Sporomusa sphaeroides DSM 2875: one gene and its partner. The main gene of each other region encodes a partner of the protein of the gene in region 2 in a complex. Links are inferred from orthologs where the notes say so. Each region holds a gene or a part of one and is shown on either strand. Other genes may lie near its edges.

What was found.
Region 1: the proteins of SPSPH_RS09280 (region 2) and smc are in contact, whole or in part, in a crystal structure (PDB 3ZGX), measured with the Bacillus subtilis proteins. The link is inferred for Sporomusa sphaeroides DSM 2875 from one-to-one orthologs.

Annotation. Positions count from the first base shown.
Region 1 is NZ_CP146991.1:1,849,421-1,856,494, forward strand. What follows is about bases 2,373-6,504. They hold smc (chromosome segregation protein SMC), read left to right. Parts: upstream 2,373-2,746; coding sequence 2,747-6,304; downstream 6,305-6,504. Other genes in these bases: SPSPH_RS08335 (stage V sporulation protein S), read left to right, coding at 2,373-2,473; ftsY (signal recognition particle-docking protein FtsY), read left to right, coding at 6,331-6,504. In the rest of the region: fabF (beta-ketoacyl-ACP synthase II), read left to right, coding at 1-260; rnc (ribonuclease III), read left to right, coding at 272-1,006; SPSPH_RS08330 (elongator complex protein 3), read left to right, coding at 1,066-2,112; more of SPSPH_RS08335, read left to right, coding at 2,213-2,372; more of ftsY, read left to right, coding at 6,505-7,074. UniProt on the Bacillus subtilis protein: Required for chromosome condensation and partitioning.
Region 2 is NZ_CP146991.1:2,021,595-2,028,986, reverse strand. The notes cover bases 2,727-5,524. They hold SPSPH_RS09280 (segregation and condensation protein A), read right to left. Parts: upstream 4,581-5,524; coding sequence 3,873-4,580; downstream 2,727-3,872. Other genes in these bases: trpS (tryptophan--tRNA ligase), read right to left, coding at 4,588-5,524; scpB (SMC-Scp complex subunit ScpB), read right to left, coding at 3,332-3,865; SPSPH_RS09290 (DUF2953 domain-containing protein), read right to left, coding at 2,727-3,256. Outside these bases: SPSPH_RS09310 (nucleoside recognition domain-containing protein), read right to left, coding at 1-352; SPSPH_RS09305 (D-alanyl-D-alanine carboxypeptidase family protein), read right to left, coding at 426-1,574; SPSPH_RS09300 (rubrerythrin family protein), read left to right, coding at 1,874-2,068; ytfJ (GerW family sporulation protein), read right to left, coding at 2,131-2,586; more of SPSPH_RS09290, read right to left, coding at 2,579-2,726; more of trpS, read right to left, coding at 5,525-5,571; SPSPH_RS09270 (site-2 protease family protein), read right to left, coding at 5,588-6,208; SPSPH_RS09265 (DUF4363 family protein), read left to right, coding at 6,515-7,252; SPSPH_RS09260 (spore germination protein), read right to left, coding at 7,300-7,392. UniProt on the Bacillus subtilis protein: Participates in chromosomal partition during cell division. May act via the formation of a condensin-like complex containing Smc and ScpB that pull DNA away from mid-cell into both cell halves.

The DNA of each region.
Region 1 (7,074 bases), 170 kb from region 2 along the record:
ACCTCAAGGTTAGCTCAACTAAGTCCATGACTGGGCACCTGTTAGGCGCAGCCGGTGGTATTGAGACAATTGCTTGCGTGCTTGCCGTTGCTAACAGTATCGTCCCGCCGACCATCAATATAGAAAACCAGGACCCTGAGCTGGATCTGGATTATGTAGCAAATAAACCACGGGAACAAGTTGTAAATGTGGCACTTTCGAACTCTTTTGGTTTCGGTGGTCACAACGCAACCATCCTGGTAAAAAAATATCAGGCGTAACCTATTTTTTTATGAAAGAAGTTAAAGGGATGCTAGATGATACCCGCATGCAAGCGTTAACTGAGTTGTGCCGGTCCTTAGGAGTTGTGTTCGGCGATTATAAACTGCTGCATCAGGCTCTTATCCATACGTCATATGCCAATGAAACTAAAGGCACCAGTATTAGGCATAATGAGCGTTTGGAATTCTTAGGCGATGCGGTTTTGGACCTGATCATTAGCTCATATTTGTTTAGTCAGTGCCCACAATTGCCTGAAGGCGAACTTACCAAAGCCAGGGCTCAGGTGGTTTGCGAACAAACGCTGGCTAAAAGAGCATTGGAACTCAAAATTGGTGAATATCTCCTCTTAGGTAAAGGGGAAGCACTGTCTGGCGGACGGGAACGGATATCCATTCTCGCAGATGCCTTTGAAGCCATTATTGGTGCTGTTTATCTTGATGCAGGCTTCAAGAGCGCAGCCCGCTATGTGTTAAATCAGCTTAAATCTGAATTGAAGCTGGTTGAACGTGGTGACTATTTAAAAGATTATAAGACTTGGCTGCAGGAAATTGTGCAAAAAAATAATGATAGCAAAATTGCCTATGAAGTTATTAACGAACGCGGGCCTGATCATGATAAATCTTTTGAAGTGGCTGTTTTTGTGAATACTGAACGTATGGGTTCAGGCTGGGGCAAAAGTAAAAAAGAAGCTGAACAACAGGCTGCCAAACAGGCGCTGCTAAAGCTTGGCACAATAACTCAATAATATGTGAAACCAGGGCGGCCATTTTGGTCGTCCTTTCTGTATAGGAGTATTGTAGTATTATGAAGCATTATATTATCCCGGTATTTATCCCCCATTTGGGTTGTTTGCATGAATGCATTTTCTGTAATCAGAGAAAAATAACCGGCCTATTGACACCAGTTACTGCCAGGCAGGTAGCGGCTGTTATTCAGGAGCGGCTGGCTGACATTAATCAAGCTCGCCGGATAGAAGTAGCCTTCTACGGCGGCAGTTTTACCGCTTTGCCGCAGGCTATGCAAAATGAATTGCTGGCTCCGGCCAGTCAGGCTTTATATAATGGTCAAATTCATGCTATTCGTCTTTCTACCAGACCTGACTGTATAACCGGCAGTACGCTTGCCAATCTTCGCAGTCACGGGGTGAGTATTGTTGAACTTGGTGTTCAGTCTTTTGACGATGCTGTACTTTTTAATGCGGCGCGCGGGCATAGCAGTCAAATTGTAGCTGAAGCTGTGAATTTGCTGAAAGCTGCCGGTATTAGCTGTGGCTTGCAATTGATGCCCGGTTTACCTGGTGAGGATTGGATGAGCTTAATTACTACCGTACGTCAGACCGTCACTTTATGTCCGGATTTTGTCCGCATTTACCCGGCTATCGTTATTGCCGGAACAAGGCTGGCAGAATTATATCAGCAGGGTGTCTACCAGCCGTTGTCATTACCGCAGGCAGTAGCCCGCTGCGCTTATATGAAACTCGTTTTTGAACGCCAGGGTATTGAGGTTATTCGAACAGGCCTCCAAGCCAGTGAGGAACTGGACAAGAATGTACTTGCCGGGCCGTATCATCCGGCTTTTGGCGAACTGGTGGATTCACATATTTTTTACTTAATGCTGACCCGGTTTATTGAACAAAATTTCTTCGATACTGAAACCGGTTTTACGATTGTTCACCACCCTAAAGACACCTCTAAAGTACGGGGACAACATAATAACAATCTCAGTCGCCTGCGACTGCAATACAACTTATCGGCGATAACACTATGTGCTGATTCGACAGTCATTCCTGGCTCGCTCCTGCTCAGACATAAGGGCCTTTCCTTTCTTTTGAGCAAAAAAGCAAAAATATGATAAAATGAAATTTAAAAATCATGTAAAAGAAGGAATTTTTAGGAAATAGGAAGAATACCTTTATGTATAGGCCCTGAATTCAAAGGAGGAGAGCGAAAAAATGGAAGTGCTGAAAGTATCTGCACAATCAAATCCCAAATCCGTAGCAGGCGCTCTGGCCGCAGTTTTGCGGGAAAAAGGTACCGCAGAAGTGCAGGCAGTAGGTGCAGGGGCGGTTAATCAGGCTATCAAGGCTATTGCGATTTCACGTGGTTTCGTCGCTCCCAATGGCATTGATTTGATTACCATACCAGCTTTTGCGGAAATTTCTATTGACGGGGAAGAACGTACCGCCATTAGATTTATCGTTGAGCCTCGTTAATGAGATTCGGCTTGCTGTGAAAAAGTCTGCCAGCACCTGCTGCAGGCTTTTTTATATATCTAAAATTTGTAAGTTTTGCGCGCCAATGCAAAGCCCGCACGGAACGCTGCGACGTCGGCGTTCAACTTCCGCTTATGCATAACGGCCGTTTTGTGCCTCAGGAATGTTCCGGGAATCCGCTGGCTAAGTTATGGTCTTATGTTCTCTGCTCTTGTGTTACTGTACCTGGCATGGTAAAATTTTGAGTGACTTTAAATATAAAGGGTGATTAGTATGCTGCTCCGCCGACTTGAGGCATATGGGTTTAAATCGTTTGCCGAAAAAACCGAACTGGAGTTTGGACAAGGAATAACAGCCATTGTTGGCCCCAACGGCAGCGGCAAAAGCAATATTTCTGATGCCATTCGTTGGGCGCTTGGTGAACAGAGCCTGCGCACCTTGCGTGGTGCCAAGATGGAGGATGTCATCTTTGCCGGCAGTGTCAACCGCAGACCTTTGGGAGTAGCAGAAGTTTCTCTCGTATTTGATAACAGTGATGGGCAGCTGGCATTGGATTTTAGTGAAGTTACCATCACCCGCCGCGTATTTCGTTCAGGGGACAGTGAATATTACATCAATAAAACACCCTGCCGATTAAAAGATATTCATGAAATGCTGGCAGATACAGGACTGGGCCGTGATTCGATGACAGTAATCGGGCAGAACAAAGTTGATGAGATATTAAGCAGCAAACCTGAAGAACGCCGGCTTTTGTTTGAAGAAGCCGCCGGTATCATCAAGTATAAACAGCGTAAACGGGATGCCTTGCGTAAGCTGGACGACACAGAACAAAATCTGACCCGGGTTCGGGATATTACCGCAGAGCTTGAAAGTCAGTTGGAACCGCTCAAAGAAAGCGCTGACAGGACTAGCCAGTTTAATTTGTTAAACACGGAATTGACAGCCTGTCAGGCAACTTTGCTGCTGGAACGGTTGACAAAAGCGGAAAAGCTGGTAGAGAGCGCCAAGCTGGAACAGGCTAATGTAACAGACCGGAGTATTGCAGCCAGTGCCCGGTTAACTACAGCCGACAATGAAAAAGATGCGCTAACGCTAACGCTTGCTCAAACAGAGGAAGCGATTACTTGTGCTGAAAAGAATATTCAAGAAGTGGCCCAGGAAATAGAGCGCACAGATAGCCGCACAGGAGTACTGACTGAGCGAATTGAACAAGGTCAAAAGGCGCAGGCGCGTTTTGACGATGAGCTTGCCCGCTTAACTGCTGAAAAGCAAGCGGCAGAAGTAAAACTTAATGAGCTATACGGTGAGCTGGAAGCTAAACAAGGACAAATTGTCACTGCTAATGCCATGTTAGCGGAGAAAAGCAGGCACAGCGAGTGCCTGGCTGCCAGCATCAGACAGCTTGAGCAGCAAATTGAGACAGGTAAAGAGCAAACCTTTGAACATTTGCAGCTGTTGGTAAATGAACGTAACGCCCTGCGCATGCTTGAGCGTGACTTGGCGGCGTTAACCGCACAACAGATGAATTTTGCTAAAGAACATGAGAACTATTTGAACCGGCAGCAGGAGATCAGCGCTAAAGATCAGCAGCTTAAGGCCGAGACTCAAGCGCTTGCTGACCGGCGAAAGGATTTCGAACAGCAGATTAGCCTTGTGCAGCAGAACAAGGCTAAATTGGAATATGAATATAAGAATATCTTAGAAACAGAACAGCAGCTTGCCGGTAAGGTAAATGAAACCTCATCCCGCCTTAGTGTTTTGACAAGCATGCAGCAGGAATTAGAAGGATTTGGCAGGGCGATAAAAGGTATATTGAAACACCAGAGTTCCTGGCGTCAAGGGATTTGTGGCGCAGTAGCCCAGCTTTTGACAGTGCCGGATACCTATGTCAATGCCATTGAGGTGGCACTTGGCGGTGCTCAACAGCATCTTGTTACCGATACCGATCAAACCGCTAAGCAAGCTATTAATTTCTTGAAAACACAAAAATTAGGACGGGCTACTTTTTTACCGTTAAACACAATTAAAATAAGTAAACCAAGAGAAGCCGAAATACTGGCCGCCAATCAGCCGGGCGCATTAGGGTTTGCCGCAGATGTTGTCGGGGTTAGCGAGCGGTATCGCTCAGTAGTAAACTATTTACTGGGCCGGGTTATTATTGCCAAAACCATTGATCATGCACTGACAATTGCGCGCAATTGTGGATTTTCCGTAAAAATTGTTACCCTTGACGGTGAACTTATTAATCCCGGCGGATCATTGACCGGCGGCAGCATGGGGCGTAAAGAAGCCAGTTTTATTGCCAGGAATAATGAAATTGACACACTTAAACAAGCATTGACAGCCCTGAAAGAGCAACGGGAAATTTTAGAACAGGAAAAAGCGGCTATTGCCAACGCTATAACCGGGGCTAACGCGCAGCTGGCCGGTTATGATAACAATGTAAAAGAAATAGAGCTTCGTCAAGCCGAATTGGCAATTCATTTAGCTGCAGTCAGGACCGAGGACGAACAGTGCGAGCTGGCGCTTAGAACGATAACTGCCGAAGCAGCGGATGGTCAGCGCGAAATAGTTGTTTGTCAACAAAAGCTCGAGCAAAGTAAAACCAGCATTGCTTCTTTGGAAACACGGGAAATCGGTTATAAATCACAAGTGGAAAACTGGCAGGGTGAACTTAAAATCAAAAAAGCTGAGCAGCAGGCTATTGGCGATGAGTTGACCGATGCTAAAATTAAACTCAGCGCCATTACCCAAGCGGTAACCACAGCCCGCGCAGGTTGCGAGCAGGCTGCGCAGCTGCAAGCATCGCTGGCTGCGCAGCTTGTCCGTATCCATACCGAGAAGCAGCAGCTACAGTCGGAGAATGGACAAGCTCAGGACGAACTCGTCTCACTCTCGGCAAGCAAGGAAGGGCTGTTACGCGATAAATGTCAGCTGGTTGAAACACGTCAGGCACTTTATGCCGACAAGCTGGAAAAACTGGCAGGCATAGGCCGGCTGGACAAAGAGATCAAAGATTTACGCCGGCAGAGTGCTGACCTGCAAAACAAACTGCACGAGATGGAATTACTTGTCACTAAATATACATATGAAGCAGCTAACTGCCACGAACAGCTTACCGGACAGCTTGCCCTCACAATCGAGGAGGCACGTGCGCTAAAAAGGTCTGACAGTATTGAACAGCTGTTACAGACAATAGCTTCCCTTGAACAGCAGATAGCAGCACTTGGACCGGTTAATCCGGCAGCTATTGAAGAATATAACCGTGTCCGGGAGCGATATGCCTTTTTGCAGGGGCAAGTTACTGACTTATCACAGGCTAAGGAGTATTTGACATCAGTAATTAAAGATATTGATATTACTATGTCACGTCAATTTAATACCGCCTTTAAAGCCATAAATCAATACTTTGGCGATGTATTCAACCGTTTGTTTGGTGGTGGACGTGCGGAGCTTGTGCTGATTGAGCCGGGCAATATTCTGGAAACAGGCATAGATATTATTGTACAGCCTCCGGGAAAGAAACTGCAAAATCTAGCCCTGTTGTCAGGCGGTGAACGGGCACTTACCGTAATTGCATTGTTATTTGCTATCCTGACATATCGTCCGGCACCTTTCTGTGTGGTTGACGAAATTGATGCTGCCCTGGATGAAGCCAACGTACAGCGGTTTAGCGAATTTTTACGTGATTATGCACAAAACACGCAATTTATTATTGTTACCCACCGCAAAGGAACTATGGAAGCCGCCGGTGTATTGCATGGCGTGACAATGGAAGAATCGGGAATATCCAGGCTGGTTTCGGTAAAGTTTATGGACAAAGCCGGATAACAATATCTAATTTGGGGGAATTCACAATGGGATTTTTTGATAAATTAAAAGCAGGTCTGGAGAAAACCAGGAAAAGCTTTACGGAAAAAATCGAGCAGCTGGTTATTGGTTATGCCACAATTGATGACGAATTTCTTGATGATCTGGAAGCCGTATTATTGTCGGCAGATGTTGGTGTAGCAACCACCAGCAAATTAATGGCTGAAATTCGTAAAGGCATTAAAGACAAGCTAATCAATTCTCCTGATGATCTAAAACCATTCTTACAGGAAAAAATCAGTGCTATGCTGGTAGGTCAGTCCCCGGCAGAAGCTGCCCATAACCCGCCTACCGTTATACTGGTTGTTGGCGTAAATGGAGTTGGTAAAACAACGACAATTGGTAAATTAGCCAGCTATTATTGTGAAAACGGCAAGAAAGTGCTGTTGGCTGCCGGCGATACCTTTCGCGCCGCTGCCATTGATCAGATAGAAATCTGGGGGCAGCGGACCGGTACCGAAGTTATTAAACATGCGGAGGGCTCTGACCCGGCGGCAGTGGCTTTTGATGCCGTACAGGCTGCCAAAGCCCGGAAAGCCGATATGGTTATCATTGATACGGCCGGCCGTTTGCATACCAAATCGAACTTAATGGAAGAACTGAAAAAAATTAACCGGGTAATTGCCAAAGAAATAGCAGATGCACCGCACGAAACCTTATTGGTGCTTGATGCCACTACCGGACAGAATGCTATTAATCAAGCTAAACTATTCGGTGATGCGGTCAAGCTT
Region 2 (7,392 bases):
ACTGCTGCATTGCTTTGATACCCAGCGGTGTTACCGCATTGCCCAGACCGAGCATATTGGCGCTGATGGTCATAATGATCGCCCCCATGGCCGGATGATTTTTGGGTACACTGGGAAATAGCAAACCAACTATCGGCTGTAAAACGAAGGAGATGACTTTGATTAATCCCGATAATTCGGCAATTTTCATAATACCCAGCCATAAGCACATAATTCCAATTAAATTAATCGCCAATTCGACTGCACTTTTGGCAGCGCTGATGGCGCTCGCAGTAACAACCTCAATCCTCCCGTTCATTCCGGCATAAATAATGCCGCTGGCCATCAGTAACAACCAAATTACATTAATCATCACACTATCACCCATTATGATGTATGACAGAATGTTGCAGGCTAGAACGTCAAAAGGACGCCGGCGGCGTCCTTTAAGCAAAATTGCGAATTACAAATGTCACGAAGCCTACCACTGATCCCCAAATCAGTTTGAAAAATGATTTTCGTTCCACCGTCCGGTCAGCAACCAGTTCGGTACTGGCAACTGCTACATTATCGTACATGACGGTAACTGTGCCGAGTTTCTGCCCGGCGGCAACCGGTGCGGCAACTTTTTCAGGAGCATCAATTACCGTGGTAAATTTATCAAATTCATTATCAGCAACCGGTAGAATAATATCATCAGTGGCCATCAGTTTTACCTTACCGACTTTACCCTCAGTAATTTTAACGGTCTTTAGGATATCATCCTTACGGACAACAGGCAGTTGTGTGAGCTTGCTGAAACCGTAATCCAAAAGGTTTATGGAATCATCCCACATATGTTCGCTGTCCAGCACTACGGCAATAATTTGAATGCCGTTCCGGTTGGCGGCTGAAACCAGGCAGCGTCCTGCAGCATCGGTATAGCCTGTTTTAACCCCGTTAGCCCCGTCATAGAGCCATAGCATTTTGTTTTCGTTATACAAATCCCGGTCATGATCTTTCCCTGGCCAGGGAATAACTTTATGCTGGGTTGAAACAATTTGAGCAAAGAGTTGATTTTTATATCCGTATGCTGTAATTTTGGCCAAATCATGTGCCGTGCTATAATGCTGTTCATCAGGCAGGCCGCTGCTATTGGTGAAATTGCTGTTGACCGCGCCAATAGCATGAGCTTTAGCGGTCATCTGTTTAGCAAAATTTTCTACCGAGCCTGAAATATGTTCAGCCACAGCTACGGTTGCGTCATTGCCGGATACAAGCATTACGCCATACAACATATCCAGCAAGGTAAGCCGCTCGCCTGCTGTGAGCCATAAAGAGGATCCTTCCGTGCCGGCAGCTTGGTCGCTGGCAGTAACCACATCATCCAGTTTGCCGTACTCGAGCGCTGTTATCAGTGTCATAATCTTGGTGGTACTGGCCGGATAGCGCTGTTCTGCCGCATTTTTGCTATAAAGTACTTTTCCTGTTGATGCTTCTATGACAATTGCCGATTTAGCCGTAAGTTCCGGCAGAGCAGTCCCGGCAAATACAGTTGTTGGCAAAAAAACCAGACATAGCAGGGACAATATTCCAAAATTAATTAGTCGTCGCATAATTCAATCCTTTCGCGTAAGGTAAGCCAAGCAATATTATATAATTAAATTCACCACAGGTCAAAAGTAATTACCTGCCAAATTAATCCATGTTATAAGCCAGACCAGCATCCATTTGTATCAAAATCAGGATCAATTTAGCGAGGATTGTTGCGCAGTGCAAGGCGGAGGAACCACACCGGCGTCGTAAAGCGGCTGTTAATAGCTAAGCTTGTCTAAATTTTACGTGTAATACTATCATGGCATTATTTGCGCAGCAGACGGAAATAATAGTAACAAATTCAAGGAGGTGAATCAATATGGAAACACTTGATCTTAAATCATCGTTGCGCACCACCCTGACGCAAAAGCAGGAACTTGTGCGCGATTATCAGTCGTTTGCCGATCGTATTAATGACAAAGAAGTAGCTAAAATGTTTAAACATTTCGCAGAAGCGGAAGCGCTGCATGCCACGCAAATTAAGAATAAGTTGGATGATTTAGCCAGCAATTAGTACTTGTATATGTAAAAACCCACACAATTATGTGTGGGTTTTTACATATACGACCGGTTGTCCTACTCCTCTGCCGAAGACTGCCGGTAGCCTTGAGTTTCGGCAGTTTGCGCAAGCTCTTCAAGTTCTTCCTCTTCACTGGCATCTTTGCTCAGCATGCTTTCAATCTTATTTATTACTTGTGGCACCATATCAATAAGCCGGTCATAAAAAAGGTTGCTCTCCACCGACATAAACCGCACTCCGCTAGTCGGCGAGCATACTAAAAATCCTACCGGTTTCACGCTAATGCCGGCACCGCTGGCACCACCAAAAGGGTGGCTGTGTGCAGCCGCTGTATCTTCGGCCTCATAGTCGCCGCCACCTGCCGCAAAACCAAATGTTACCCGCGATATAGGGACAATCACAGTTCCATCAGGGGTTTCCACCGCGTCGCCAACAATGGTATTGACATCAACCATACCTTTGATACTTTCCATAGCTGTTTTCATTAAACCCTGTATCGGATGATCAGCCACTGCGAGTCGCCTCCTTGTGCAATGAATTTGCTACTCTCGCCATACTTGCAGTAATAACATTGCCAAGTCTGATTCTGAATATACACCTTACTTCGACCTCCAGATAGTTGCATCCATATACGGGCTTCACCCTTACCGCAGGTTCGGAATCCATAATCAACCTATTTTGCAGCGATTGCAGCAACAGGCCCAGCATAGAGCCCAATATGCCCATTAGGACACCCGTAACAGCGGCATCCTCAAAGCCATATACAACTTTTATCTCAAGCCTGTCACAATGCATCGCCTGCGTTAATCTGTTTGTATAATGGCGATAGGTGCGGAAAAAGTGTCTGGTTGACTTAAGCAAACGCAAGAATCGCCGCGGGTTGTAAATAAATATCTTGGCCAGTTTTTTTACAAAACGCTGCTCACGCTCCGCATGTGTTTCGGTTTTAGCATGGGAAGTCTGTATTTCCGAGGTAACCCATGGCAAATCATTATACTGGATAATTTCAATAACAGGAATTTTCATGGTATAAATGAGCAGCTTTCTCAAGGCATAAACAGTCACTTCAAGAAAATCATCATCTTTACGCCGGCAAAAATGCAAGTCAATGTACAGGTTGACTTGTGAAAGCAGCCATAAAAAAAAGAGCACTGTTGTCAGGAATAATAGCCAGCTTTCCATGCTTTCCACCTCTCGCCTTGTAGCCTATTAGTTAGTATGCACGAATAAATAAAAATAAGACAACCAATGGTTGTCTTATTCCTCAGTCTCCGTACCCGGAAGCAGGCTGGCGATGGCCGGTAGGTCATCTAAGCTGTTCAGGCCAAAACATTGTAAGAACTCGTTAGTTGTGCCATATAAAATCGGACGTCCTACCGCTTCTTTGCGGCCTACTTCTTTAATGAGTGTACGGTCAAGCAGTGTAGTAATCACTCTGTCGGCTTTAACACCACGGATACTCTCAATTTCCTGTTTGGTCACAGGTTGTTTAAAGGCGACAATGGCGAGTGTTTCCAGGGCGGCAGCCGACAATTTGCTATCCTGCAGTTCGGCCAGTTTGCTGACAATATCAACAAGCGAGGGTTTTGTACATAGTTGATACCCACCTGCCACTTCCACAATGGTAAGACCACGCTGCTCACTCACCATGATGCCTGTCATTTCGACGATCAACGCATGCACATGGTCAACGTGAATATCTAATATTTGAGCTATTTTTGCCGCAGGCAGCGGCTGTCCGCTAGCAAATAGCAACGCTTCAATTGCTCCTTGCAAATGCTGATAAAACATCCGCCGGTCACTCCTTCAAACTAAGGCAAATCGGTGCAAACTGCTTTTCCTGGTGAATCATGATTTGCTTTAATCTAATTAGCTCCAATAACGCTAAAAAAGCGGCAATAAACTCCGAACGGGAACCTGTCCTAATCATGAGTTTGTGAAATTCCAGCTTCCCGTTGTTACTTCTTAACAGCGTCATAATATCGTGCATTTTATCCTTAACACTTATCTCTTCCGGGGCAATAACGGCAAAGTCAGGGATCACACTTTCCCAGAGCGCGGCAAAAGCTTTTAGCAGATCGTCAAGTGAAAGCCCTTCAGGCAGTGGAAACTGCTTGGCAAACTCCTGCGGCGATCTAATAAAATATTTGTCCCGCTCACTGCCCAGTTGGTTGAGGAACTGGGCTACTTGCTTATATTTACGATATTCAATCAGCCGGTCAACCAGTTCTTGGCGCGGATCAATAAGCTCATCGGCTGCTTCGGCAATAACCGGACGCGGCAATAACATATGCGATTTTATTTGTAACAGAGTAGCCGCCATAACGAGAAATTCACTGGCTACTTCAATATCGAACTCTTCCATAGCCTTAAGATAGTACAGATATTGCTCGGTTATCTCAGCGATGGGAATATTATAGATATCTATCTGACTTTTTTCAATTAGATGCATTAGTAAGGCTAATGGTCCCTCAAAAGCTTCTAGCTTGATAGTATAGCCTGACATAGTTTAACTAGCCCAAGTTCATGACTGACCGGACTTCTTCCATGGTTGCTGCTGCTACTTTTCTCGCACGTTCGGCACCGTAAGCTAATATTTCCCTGATTTTTTCAGGCTTGGCCGCCAGCTCTTTGCGGCGGCTATGGACATCGACCAATGTGGTAACCATCTTTTCAGCCAGCCGTTTTTTACATTCTACACAGCCAATACTGGCATTCCGGCAATGACCGGCAATTTCGCTTTGTTCCTGCTGTGAACTAAAGATTTTGTGAAAGGTATAGACTGTACAAACTTCCGGATCACCCGCATCGGTTTTCTTAACCCGCTTGGGATCAGTAATCATCAGCCTTACCCGCGCCTGCAACTCCTCCGGCTCAGCCGCATACGGAATCTCATTGCCATAGGATTTACTCATCTTGCGCCCATCGATGCCTGGCAACAGGGGGCTTAAAATAGCCTGAGGCTCAGGAAATATCGGCTTGTACAAATTTGCAAAACGACGAACAATTTCTCTTGTCAGTTCAAGATGCGGTATCTGATCTTCAGCTACCGGCACGACATCAGCCTTATACAAGATAATGTCGGCCGTCATCAATTCCGGATATCCCAAAAATCCGTAAGTATTAATCTCTTTACCCATTTCACCTAATTGCTGCAATTTATCTTTATAGGTCGGGACACGTTCCAGCCAGGACAGCGGTGTCATCATTGACAGCAGCAAATGTAGTTCAGCATGTTCTTTTACATGCGACTGGACAAACACAATACTCTTCTCCGGATCCAGGCCGGCACTCAGCCAGTCCAGCGCTATATTTTCAATACGCTCAGGCAGTTTGCCGGTATCTTCGTACGAAGATGTAAGCGCATGCCAATCTACTATCGAATATATGCAATCATATTCTTCCTGCAGTTTGATCCAGTTGCTAAGCACCTGATAATTCCCCATATGGAAATTCCCCGACGGCTGCATGCCGCTAAAAATACGTTTTTTAGTCAAAATATATCTCCTCCTGTTATAAAACTGTCATTACTATTAAATTAATAATATAGGATAAACCAATTCTCAGCGGATAGATAATGCTGCCAATAACACCGGTAAAGACAAGTGCTATTAATATAAAGGAGCCATATTGCTCCATTCTATCAAATATCTCTCCCTGACGGGCTGGCAGTATACTTGCCAGTATCTTTGAACCGTCAAGCGGCGGTATGGGTATCAAATTAAATACGGCTAAAATTATGTTATAGCTGTACAGCAGCCACAAAACTTTTACCCAATCCCCGTGTAACAACTGCAACTTACCCAAAATGGCTATGGCAAAGGCGGTTAAGAGCGCCAGCAGCATATTAGACACAGGCCCTGCCAGCGATACGAGTAACATTCCCTTGCGGTAATCCGTAAAATTGCCGGGATTAATAGGAACAGGCTTCGCCCAGCCAAACTGAGCCAGCCACAACATTAAGAGTCCAATGGGATCAAGATGTGATACAGGATTAAGTGTTAACCGCCCCATAAACCGCGGAGTCGGATCACCTAACGTAACTGCAACCCTGGCATGGGCATATTCATGTACCGTGAGGGCAATTAATAATGCCGGGATTCTGAATATCATATCGGCGTCAAAACCAAACAAATGGAGTCCTCCTTATTACTTTCACTCGACGTACTACTAAATTATACTAAAAAAGCAAGCAAAAGCAAAATAAAATAGCGGATTATTTCTATACTATCTACAATGCGTTACAGTTTTGCAGCGACTGGTGTGTTGGCAAAAGCACAAGTCAAGCGCCAGCGGTGGAGCGTTGTCAATACACCAGCCGTCTGCGACTGCAAATTCTTTACTGCTGAATATATAAAATTAGCAAAACCTGCTCAAAATAAACATATCCGGGTAAACTGCTGTTCTTTACCTTAAAATGAAAGGAGGCATCTACTTATTATGCGGGTACTGTCACTGATAAACATTGCGGTATTTACTTTGATTTTGCTGTTACTGGCCGGCTGCGGCTTAGCAGGGCCTGCGCCTAAACCGGAAATAGGTCCTGCCGGCAAACCGGTTGAATCAAAGCCCAACCCGCCGGTTTGGGAAAGATTTATTTCAGCACCTGCCGAACTCTATGATCTGGAAGCCACCGCCGGAGTTGTATTTGAAGGCATTAACAAAGAAGACTGGGCCCAGGCGCAGGCCGGGCTTGCCAATCTGCAAGCCAAGTGGCAGCAAGGCAAAGCCGCCGTCGGCGATAAAAAAGGCGTAAAGGAAGCCGATGAAGCTATGGGAAAACTAATTGCAGCCATCAATTCCGAAAAAATAACCGAATCTCATGAAAACCTGCTTGCCTTTATGGGTAGCATCAGCGATATCGGCAAGTCCTATAAACTATCACCTGTTGCCGATATTATTGCTGTCAGTAATGGGATACGCAATGTCAGTTTTTATGTAGAAAATAAAGATTGGGAAAAAGCTGTCATTAAAGCAAAAGAATTACAGGGAACCTGGGAAAAAGTAAAGCCTGGCATGGAGCAGGTTGGGATTTTAGGTGAGATAACCAAAACCCATTCAACGGTAAATCAGTTGAAAGATTCCGTTAATGCTGAAAATAAAGGCGCGTTTAAAGAGCAACTGGCCAACATCAATGAAAGCATGGGATATATACGTGAATTTTTTCGTGGAAAATAGCCTCCAGCAACAATGCCGCCCGGAAACTACGGGCGGCATTGTTTGTCTTACTTTTTATCTTGGTCACTACTGTCTTTAGTATTGTCTTGCACGCCGGTACTTTCAAGCCGGTCTGCATCCTGAGGTTTTAGGACGGCAGG